3 regions of the Streptosporangium sp. NPDC000239 genome follow, and region 2 is predicted to be linked to each of the others. Evidence: predicted binding sites of a transcription regulator. Region 2 holds the regulator's gene; each other region holds the start of a gene.
What was found. The regulator HrcA, encoded in region 2, represses chaperone genes, less so after heat shock. The targets are predictions, from matches to a motif close to TTGGCACTCTCNNNNNGAGAGTGCCAA.

Region 1 (3,275 bases), on a different contig from region 2:
GGAACCACGCGGCCTCGCCCGTCTCTACGTGGTTCTGACCAGGGCGGTGACCTCGCTGACCGTCCTGCACACCGGCGACCTGCCCGCCCAGCTCCGCTGACCGGTTCCCCCGGCGTGCCGTGAAAGTCCGTCCGGCCGAAAAGGCCACCCCTCCCGAAGGCCCTGGCGGCCGGAAACGTCCGGTCTCCGAACGCGGCGGCCGTGAAACGCACGCCCGGCCCGGGTAAAACACCTGGCCGACCGGAAAGGCCCGCCTTACGGGCCGGTGAGAAATCGGGTGGAAAACAAAAAGGGGCGACCCCGACACCTCGGGGTCGCCTCTTTTGGGAAAGCTCCGGACTAGAAGTCCATGTCGCCGCCGCCGGGAACGGCGGGAGCGGCACCGGCCTTCTCGGGCTTCTCGGCGATGACGGCCTCGGTCGTCAGGAACAGCGCCGCGATCGAGGCGGCGTTCTGCAGCGCCGAACGGGTCACCTTCGCCGGGTCGATGATGCCCGACTCGAACAGGTTGACGTACTCGCCCGTGGCGGCGTTCAGGCCCTCGCCGGGGGTCAGGTTGCGCACCTTCTCCACCACGACGCCGCCCTCAAGGCCGGCGTTGACCGCGATCTGCTTCAGCGGCTCCTCAAGAGCCTTGCGCACGATCGCCGCACCGGTGGCCTCGTCCCCGGCCAGCTCGAGCTTGTCGAACGCCTTGGCGCCGGCCTGCAGCAGCGCCACGCCACCGCCGGGCACGATGCCCTCCTCGACGGCCGCCTTGGCGTTACGCACGGCGTCCTCGATGCGGTGCTTGCGCTCCTTGAGCTCGACCTCGGTCGCCGCACCGGCCTTGATGACCGCCACGCCACCGGCCAGCTTGGCCAGGCGCTCCTGCAGCTTCTCGCGGTCGTAGTCGGAGTCGGTGTTGTCGATCTCGGCACGGATCTGGTTGACCCGGCCCGCGATCTGCTCGGCGTCACCGGCACCGTCGACGATCGTCGTCTCGTCCTTGGTGACGATGACCTGACGAGCGCGGCCGAGCTGGTCGAGCGTGGTGGACTCCAGCTTCAGACCGAGGTCCTCGCTGATGACCTGGGCACCGGTCAGGATGCCGATGTCGCCCAGCATGGCCTTGCGGCGGTCGCCGAAGCCCGGAGCCTTGACGGCGACCGAGCGGAACAGGCCGCGGATCTTGTTGACGACCAGGGTCGCCAGCGCCTCGCCCTCGATGTCCTCGGCGATGATCAGCAGCGGCTTGCCGGCCTGCACGACCTTGTCGAGGACCGGGAGCAGGTCCTTGTTCGCGGAGATCTTGGAGTTGACGACGAGGACGTAGGGGTCGTCGAGGACGGCCTCCATGCGCTCCGGGTCGGTCACGAAGTAGGGCGAGATGTAACCCTTGTCGAAGCGCATGCCCTCGGTGAGCTCAAGCTCAAGGCCGAAGGTGTTGCTCTCCTCGACGGTGATGACGCCTTCCTTGCCGACCTTGTCCATCGCCTCGGCGATCATCTCGCCGATCTGCGGGTCACCCGCGGAGATGGAGGCCGTGGAGGCGATCTGCGCCTTCGTCTCCACGTCCTTGGCCAGCTTGGAGAGCTCCTCGGAGACACGCTCGACGGCGGCCTCGATGCCCTTCTTCAGGGACATGGGGTTGGCGCCCGCGGCTACGTTGCGCAGGCCCTCGCGGACCAGCGCCTGAGCAAGCACGGTGGCCGTGGTGGTGCCGTCACCCGCGACATCGTCGGTCTTCTTGGCGACTTCCTTTACGAGCTCGGCCCCGATCTTCTCCCACGGGTCCTCAAGCTCGATCTCCTTGGCGATGGAGACACCGTCGTTGGTGATCGTGGGGGCGCCCCACTTCTTCTCCAGCACGACGTTGCGGCCCTTGGGGCCGAGGGTCACCTTGACAGCGTCCGCGAGCTGGTTCATGCCACGCTCGAGACCGCGCCTGGCGTCCTCGTCAAACGAGATCATCTTGGCTGCCATACGGCTAGACCTCCCAAACACAGGGTGGCTTGCACCAGACCGAGGCGACGCCCGCGACGGCATACGGGCCCACGACTCCGTTCGGCGGGCCCCATCGTCTCGATCCAGGTTTGGCACTCTCCAATGAGGAGTGCTAACCACTGTTTAGCACTCTCCCCCGACGAGTGCAAGCCAAGGACCTTTGACCTGAGTGTCAGCTTAGGCGAAGGCCCGGCCCGCCGATGGGAGCGACGAGCCGGGCCGACATGCCGAGGGCGATCCGCGCGAACTGCGCTGCCGCGGGATGCGCCAGCGGGTTCCCGACGAGCTGACGGAGGACGAGATCAGACCGTCCGGACCGATTCCGCCTGAGGTCCCTTCTGTCCCTGCGTGATCTCGAACTCGACCCTCTGGCCCTGTTCGAGCGCACGGTAGCCATCCATCATGATCGCGGAGTAATGGACGAAAACATCCTTACCACCGTCTACCGCGATGAAGCCGTAGCCCTTGTCCGCGTTGAACCATTTGACGGTGCCTTGCGCCACTTCCGACTCCTCTTACTGGGCTTGAGGACGTCGCCCATTCCTCTCGCGAGGTCCTCAATCTCCGAGGCGGAGACATCGCCTACGTCGATCGCCCTCGACCATACCTGTGAGAGCCCGTGGGGCAACAGAGTCAACCAGCAAACTACCGCTTTACGGACGCATTCAACACGCCAACATAGTTTTGCTATCACTACTAGTTAGTTAAATATTACATTATGTCTTCGCGCAAAAATGTGAGCTTGCATCACAAAAGACGACACCCGCACGCGGCCAGGCCGGTGCGGGTGTCGTGAGGGTGTTCTAGGGGCGCCGTTCCATGACAGTGGACGACATCGGGCCCCGGAAGGCCGCCCAGTGCCCGCCCAGGGCCCCGCGCGGCCTCCGCCGGGATCAGCCTCCGGCGACCGCCGGAATGATGGAGACCTGAACGCCGGACGGCGTCACCGTGTCGAGGTTGTCGGCGAAACGGACATCCTCATCACCGACATAGACGTTCACAAAACGGCGAATCTTGCCCGATTCATCGAGAATACGGGCACCGATCCCGGGGAAGTCGGCGTCGAGCTTCTGCAGAACCTCACGCAGGGTCCCGCCCTCGCCGTTCACCTCGGCCGCGCCGCCGGTGTACGTACGGAGAATCGTCGGAATCCGTACAGAAACACTCATAATTCAGTACCTTTCAGGGCTCTAGGCGACGACAGCGCGGAACGCGTCGAGTGAGGGCCGGATGACAGCGGTGGGACGTGCCTGGTCAGCGACCGCGTCAAGGGTCTTCAGGCCGTCACC
Region 2 (3,275 bases):
GCCCTTGCCGTACAGCGGGATGGTCTGCCCGGACTGGGTGCCGGGGCGGACGTCCAGCTCCTCGGCGCCGTCGAGTGTCTCCAGCGTCAGGATCGTGCCGAGCGCGGCGGCGGTCATCGGGATCTGCACGGTGCAGTGCAGGTCGTCGCCGCGGCGCTCGAACGTCTCGTGGGGGCGCTCGACGATCTCCAGGAACAGGTCACCGGGCGGGCCGCCGCCGGGACCGATCTCGCCCTCGCCGGCGAGCTGGATGTGGGTGCCGTCCTCGACTCCCGCGGGGATGCGGACCTTGATGGTCCGCCGGGTGCGGACCCGGCCGTCGCCGGAGCACTCCTGGCAGGGGTTGCGGATGATCGAACCGAACCCGCCGCACTGCGGGCAGGGACGGGAGGTCATGACCTGGCCGAGGAAGGACCGGGTGACCTGGGAGACCTCGCCGCGCCCGTGGCAGACGTCACAGGTGTCGGGGTGGGTGCCCGCCGCCGCGCCGGAGCCGGTGCAGACCTCGCACAGGATCGCGGTGTCGACCACCAGCTCGCGGGTCGTGCCGAAGGCCGCCTCCCGCAGGTCGAGTTCGACCCTGATGGTGGCGTTGCGGCCCCTGCGGGCCCGCGAGCGGGGACCGCGCCCCGCGCCACCGCCCGCCGCGCCGAAGAAGGCGTCCATGATGTCGCTGAAGGGGAAGCCGGCGCCGAAGCCTCCGGCGCCCGCGCCGCCCGAGGAGAACGGGTCGGCGCCCATGTCGTACATCTGACGCTTGTTGGGGTCGGACAGCACCTCGTAGGCCTGGGTGATGTCCTTGAACCGCTCCTGGGTCTCAGGGTCGGGGTTCACATCGGGATGCAGTTCCCTGGCCAGGCGGCGGTAGGCCTTCTTGATCTCCTCCGCGCTGGCGTCGCGCCGCACCCCCAGGGTGCCGTAGTAGTCACTCTTAGTAGCCACTTAGTTGACCTCTTAGGATGCAGCCAGGATCTGGCTGACGTAGCGTGCCACCGCGCGCACCGCGCCCATCGTGACCGGGTAGTCCATACGTGTCGGACCCAGCACACCGAGCCGGGCCAGTTGCTTGCCACCCGAACCGTATCCGGCGGCGACGATGGATGTGCCCTGGAGACCCGTGTAGGGGTTCTCCGAGCCGATGCGCACCGTCAGCGCCGACAGGTCCGAGGTCTCACCGAGCAGGCGCATGAGCACCACCTGCTCCTCCAGGGCCTCCAGCACGTCGCGGAGCCCGACGGTGAAGTCGGCCCCCGCGAGATTGGCGGCCCCGGCGAAAACGATCTTCTCATCATGCCGGTCCACAAGGGACTCAAGCAGGACCGAAAGGATGGTGGCCGCGACGGGCCTGTCCTCGGCTGGCAGCCGTTCTGGCAGGTCGGCGACCATGTCGGGAACACTGGCCAGCCCGCAGCCGTCCAGGCAGGCGTTGAGCACCGCGCGCAGGTGCGCCACGCGGTTGTCGTCGATGACCTCCTGCAGCTCCACCACGCGCTGCTCGACCCGCCCGGTGTTGGTGATGAGCACGAACATCAGGCGGTGCTCGTTCAGCGGGACCAGCTCGACGTGGCGGACCTTGGAGTTGGAGATCGTGGGGTACTGGACCACGGCGACCTGACGGGTCAGCTGGGCCAGCAGCCGTACCGTGCGCATCACGACGTCGTCGAGGTCGACGGCGCCCGCGAGGAAGCTCTCGATGGCCCTCCTCTCCGCGCCGGACAGCGGCTTCACCTGGGAGAGGCGGTCGACGAACAGCCGGTAGCCCTTGTCCGTCGGCACCCGGCCCGCGCTGGTGTGGGGCTGGGCGATGTAGCCCTGCTCCTCCAGCACCGCCATGTCGTTGCGGATGGTCGCGGGGGACACACCCAGGTTGTGACGCTCCGCGAGAGCCTTCGAGCCGACCGGCTCATTGGTGGACACGTAGTCCTCGACGATGGCGCGTAGGACCGCCAGCTTGCGGTCGTCAACCAACGTGCTCACCTCCTACCTGCGCTCGGACGGGAAACGCCAGGTCTGGCACTCGGTGTTCCCGAGTGCCAAGTGTACGGCTCCAGCCCGGGGGGTGCGATAACACGGCACCAGGATGGGCGGGAGCGGGTCCTGGAGCAAGCCATTGTCAAGTCAGCTGCTATCGCTATCCAAGTGGTAAGGGCCACAATTAGGTATATGTCCAATGATTTCGGATCCCCTTCGGGTTACGGCACCCCCCAGCAGCCGTACGGCCAGCCCCACCAGCAGCAACAGCAGTACCAGCAGGGCGGCCCCTCCTTCGGCTACCCGCCCCCGGGATACGGCGCCCCCCAGGGCCCGCCGCCGAAGGTGAAGCCCAGCGTCGGCTGGATCGTCGGCGTGTGGCTGCTCTTCGTGCTGAGCGTGATCATTGGCTTCGTCGGTTTCGCGGGCGGTCTCTTCAACGCGGTCACCGAAGCCGCCCCGACCTCCTCCTTCGGCCCCGACCAGAAGACGACCGTCAGCATCGACCCGGCGAACAAGCCCGCCATCTACGTCGCCGCGGCCAAGGGCACGAACTTCGAGTGCCAGATCGAGGGCGCCCCGGGAACCGTCAAGCTCCAGCGGCCGAGCTTCCAGCAGACCGTCACCGCCGACGGGCAGCTGTGGGAGCTCGCCCTGCGGATCGGGGTGGACAAGGCGGGCGACTACCCGATCACCTGCACCACCTCGGGCGGGGTCGACGCCAAGTTCGGCGTGGGCAAGGAGATCGTGGCCGACTCGGTGATCAGCGGCACGCTGATGCTGTTCGGCGTGCCGGGGATCGGGTTCCTGCTGGCCGTCATCGTGACGATCGTCGTGCTGGTCAAGCGCAGCGGCGCCCGCAAGCGCCAGGCCGCGGCCGCGGCGGCCCAGTGGGGACAGCCCGGAGCCTACGGCAGGTGAGGCCCGCTCTTTGCTACCGTCCCACGTGATCCCCTGCGAGAGGTGGCTGACGGCCGGTGATGTACGAGCGTGACGTGCTGGCGGGAAACTGGCGTCGTCCCCTCAAGGGGAGGATCCCCCAGGTCCCCGCCGAGCCCGACCTGGTCGTCGAGGACGCCGAGAGCGGCTTCTGCGGCGCCGTGGTCGCCTGCGACAAGGAGGCCGTCACCCTGGAGGACCGCTTCGGGCGGCGGCGCCTGTTCCCGCTCGACCCGGCCGCGTTCCTCCTCGAAGGCAGGACGGTGACCCTGGTACGGCCCGCCGCCGCGTCTCCGGGCTCCCGGGGACCCCAGGGGCCCCAGGGGCCACGGCGCAGCGCCTCCGGCTCCATCGCGGTCGAGGGC
Region 3 (3,275 bases), on a different contig from region 2:
GACCTCGCCACCGGTGAGGATGGCGATGTCCTGCAGCATGGCCTTGCGGCGGTCACCGAAGCCGGGGGCCTTGACCGCGACCGAGGTGAAGGTGCCGCGGATCTTGTTGGTGACCAGGACGGCCAGGGCCTCGCCCTCGACGTCCTCGGCGATGACGAGCAGCGCCTTCTTGGTCTGCGCGACCTTCTCCAGCAGCGGCAGGAAGTCCGCGACCGAAGCGATCTTGTTCTGGTTGATCAGGATGTAGGGGTCTTCGAGAACCGCCTCCATCCGCTCCTGGTCGGTCACCATGTAGGGCGAAAGGTAACCCTTGTCGAACTGGAGACCCTCGGTGAACTCCAGTTCGAGGCCCATGGTGTTGGACTCTTCGACGGTGATGACGCCGTCCTTGCCGACCTTGTCGAACGCCTCGGCGATCAGCTCACCGATCTTGGCGTCCTGCGCGGAGATCGTCGCCACGTGGGCGATCTCCTTCTTGTCCTCGACCGGCCTGGCCGAGTCGATCAGCTTGTCGCTGACGGCCTTGGCGGCCAGGTCGATGCCGCGCTTGAGGGACAGCGGCTGGGCGCCGGCCGCGACGTTGCGCAGGCCCTCGCGGACCATCGCCTGGGCGAGAACGGTCGCGGTGGTCGTGCCGTCACCGGCGACGTCGTTGGTCTTGGTCGCGACCTCCTTGGCGAGCTGGGCGCCGAGGTTCTCGTACGGCTTCTCCAGCTCGACCTCACGCGCGATGGTGACACCGTCGTTGGTGATGGTCGGCGCGCCGAACTTCTTGTCGATGACGACATTGCGGCCACGGGGGCCGAGGGTCACCTTGACCGCGTCGGCGAGGGCGTTGACACCACGCTCAAGAGCGCGGCGCGCGTCCTCCTCGAAGGACAGGATCTTGGGCATTGTGGTCCTCTCTGAAAGCACGTCGGCGCATCAAAGCCCCGGGCGCTCGCGCGACCCGGGGCTCGATACGTCATCTCTGCGAAGTGTCGGTTACTTCTCGATGATGGCGAGCACGTCACGGGCGGAGAGCACGAGGTACTCCTCGCCGCCGTACTTCACCTCGGTGCCGCCGTACTTGCTGTAGAGGACGACGTCGCCCTCCTTGACGTCGAGCGGAATGCGCTTGTCGCCGTCCTCGTCCCAGTTGCCAGGGCCGACAGCGAGGACCTTGCCCTCCTGCGGCTTCTCCTTGGCGGTGTCCGGGATGACGAGACCGGAAGCAGTGGTCTGCTCGGCCTCAAGCGGCTGGACCACGATGCGGTCGCCGAGCGGCTTAACGGGAACCTTGGTGGCGGTCGTCACGTCGGACCTCCCCTTCAGATTTGAATGATCTAGAAGAGGCGACCAGCGGTCTGCCGTCGCGGGTGTCAGACCTGCCTCGTCGCGTATGTTTGGCACTCTCACCGGGAGAGTGCCAATACGGAACAGTATGCAAGGAGGCCTTGACAGTCAACACGAACCGCCTCCGCACTGGGTACGCGAACCTCAAACCCTGCGCCGCCCCGCCGCGGGCAGGCCTCTGACCCGCGCGATCTCGGTCTCGTACAGCTCCCGCGAACCGCGCAGGAAACCCAGCACGAAACGGATCTCCTCGTCGGAGTAACCCGAGATCAGCCGCCTCCCCCGTTCGACGACGGGACCGTACAGCTCCTCGACCTTCGCGAGGGTCTCGGGGGTGGCGCGCACGACCACCTTCCTGCGGTCCCCGGGATCGGGGGAGCGCGTCAGGTATCCGGCCCGTTCGAGGCGGTCGAGCATCGCGGTGACGCTGCCCGTGGTGAGCCCCAGGCCCGTCCCGAGGACGCTGGGTGTGACGTTCCCCTCAGACCCCTCGCGCACCAGGATCTCCAGGCAGCGCAGGTCGGTCCTGTTCACCCCGAGGTGGATCGCGACCGCCTCGTCGAAGGCGTCGACGGCCGTCTGACCCGCCTGGACCTCCTGCCCCAGCTCCGCCCTGAGAGCGCCGTCCCCATGCGCGGGACCATTTTCCCTTGACATTCAAGCCTCTCGACCATCAAGCTAAATATGCCTCGAACATCAAGATACATGGCGTTCGAGAAGAACACCCCTGTCCAGACCCGTCCTCCAAGGGAGACCCGTGTCCCCTCTCCACGTGATCGTCATCGGTGCGGGCACCGGCGGAATGTGCCTGGCCCACGGCCTGCGGCGCGCCGGGATCTCGGTCGCGGTCTACGAACGCGACCGCACCCGCGCCGACGGCGTGCACGGCTACCGCGTCGGCATCGACCCGACGGGCAACCAGGCGCTCCGCGAGTGCCTGCCCCCCGAGCTGTTCGACACCTACACCGCCACCTGCGCCAGGACGCCCGCCCACTTCAACGTGCTGACCGAACGGCGCAGGACGGTCGCCTCCTTCCGGCTGCCGGAGAGCACCGACCCGGTCCACAGCGAACGCTCGGTCTCCCGGATGACCCTGCGCCAGGTGCTGCTCACCGGGATGGACGACGTCGTGCGCTTCGGCAAGACCTTCACCCACTACGAGCACGGCGCCGACGGCACCGTGACCGCCTTCTTCGACGACGGCACCTCGGCCACCGGCGACCTGCTCGTCGCCGCCGACGGCACCGGCTCCAGGGTCCGCAGGCAGTACCTCCCGCACGCGAAGGTCAGGGACACCGGGGTGATCGCGGTCTCCGCCAAGGTCGCGGTGACCCCGGAGACCAGGGCGCTGCTGCCCGAGGAGGTCTTCAACGGGATCTCCGCCACCTTCGCCCCGAAGGGCCAGTTCTGCATCTGGCACGTCATGGAGTTCAAGTGGGACCGCGACGGCGAGGTCAAGCACGGCGTCGGCGGCAACGACGCGGAGCTGATCGCGCGCTGGCCCGGCCTGCTGTACGACAACACCCGCGACTACATCAACTGGGGCTTCTCCGCCTCGGCCCGCAGGTTCCCGCCCGGGGTGATGGACCTGCGCGGCGAGGACCTCAAACGGGTGGTCCTGGACATGACGCCCAATTGGCATCCGGACCTGCGCGCGCTGTTCCGGGCCGCCGACCCGGGCAGCTGCTTCCCCATCGCCATCCGCACCTCCGAGCCGGTGGACCCGTGGGAGACCACCAACGTCACCCTGCTCGGCGACGCCGTGCACACCATGACCCCCGGGCGGGGCGTCGGCGCCAACACCGCCCTGCGCGACGCGATGCTCCTGACCAGGCGGCTCATCACCGTCCGTGACGGCGCCCCGCTGCTGGACGCCGTCGCCGCCTACGAGGCGGAGATGATCCCGTACGGCTTCGCCCGCGTCGCCGACTCCCTCGCCC

Region 1: groL (chaperonin GroEL) is a predicted target of HrcA. The motif match lies at 2,076-2,102, and genes of this name have one in related genera.
Region 3: groES (co-chaperone GroES) is a predicted target of HrcA. The motif match lies at 1,386-1,412, and genes of this name have one in related genera.

What each region holds. Positions count from the first base shown of each region.
Region 1 is NZ_JBEPEI010000015.1:185,190-188,464, forward strand. Features, by position in the region: gene ABT340_RS30560 (HelD family protein) at 1-100, shown strand, start outside; gene groL (chaperonin GroEL) at 340-1,965, opposite strand; gene ABT340_RS30570 (cold-shock protein) at 2,289-2,489, opposite strand; gene ABT340_RS30575 (MoaD/ThiS family protein) at 2,880-3,155, opposite strand; gene thrC (threonine synthase) at 3,177-3,275, opposite strand, start outside.
Region 2 is NZ_JBEPEI010000001.1:264,371-267,645, reverse strand. Features, by position in the region: gene dnaJ (molecular chaperone DnaJ) at 1-942, opposite strand, end outside; gene hrcA (heat-inducible transcriptional repressor HrcA) at 955-1,968, opposite strand; gene ABT340_RS01115 (hypothetical protein) at 2,164-2,892, shown strand; gene ABT340_RS01110 (DUF3097 domain-containing protein) at 2,952-3,275, shown strand, end outside.
Region 3 is NZ_JBEPEI010000023.1:61,487-64,761, forward strand. Features, by position in the region: gene groL (chaperonin GroEL) at 1-894, opposite strand, end outside; gene groES (co-chaperone GroES) at 985-1,296, opposite strand; gene ABT340_RS36880 (MarR family transcriptional regulator) at 1,480-1,992, opposite strand; gene ABT340_RS36885 (FAD-dependent oxidoreductase) at 2,093-3,275, shown strand, end outside.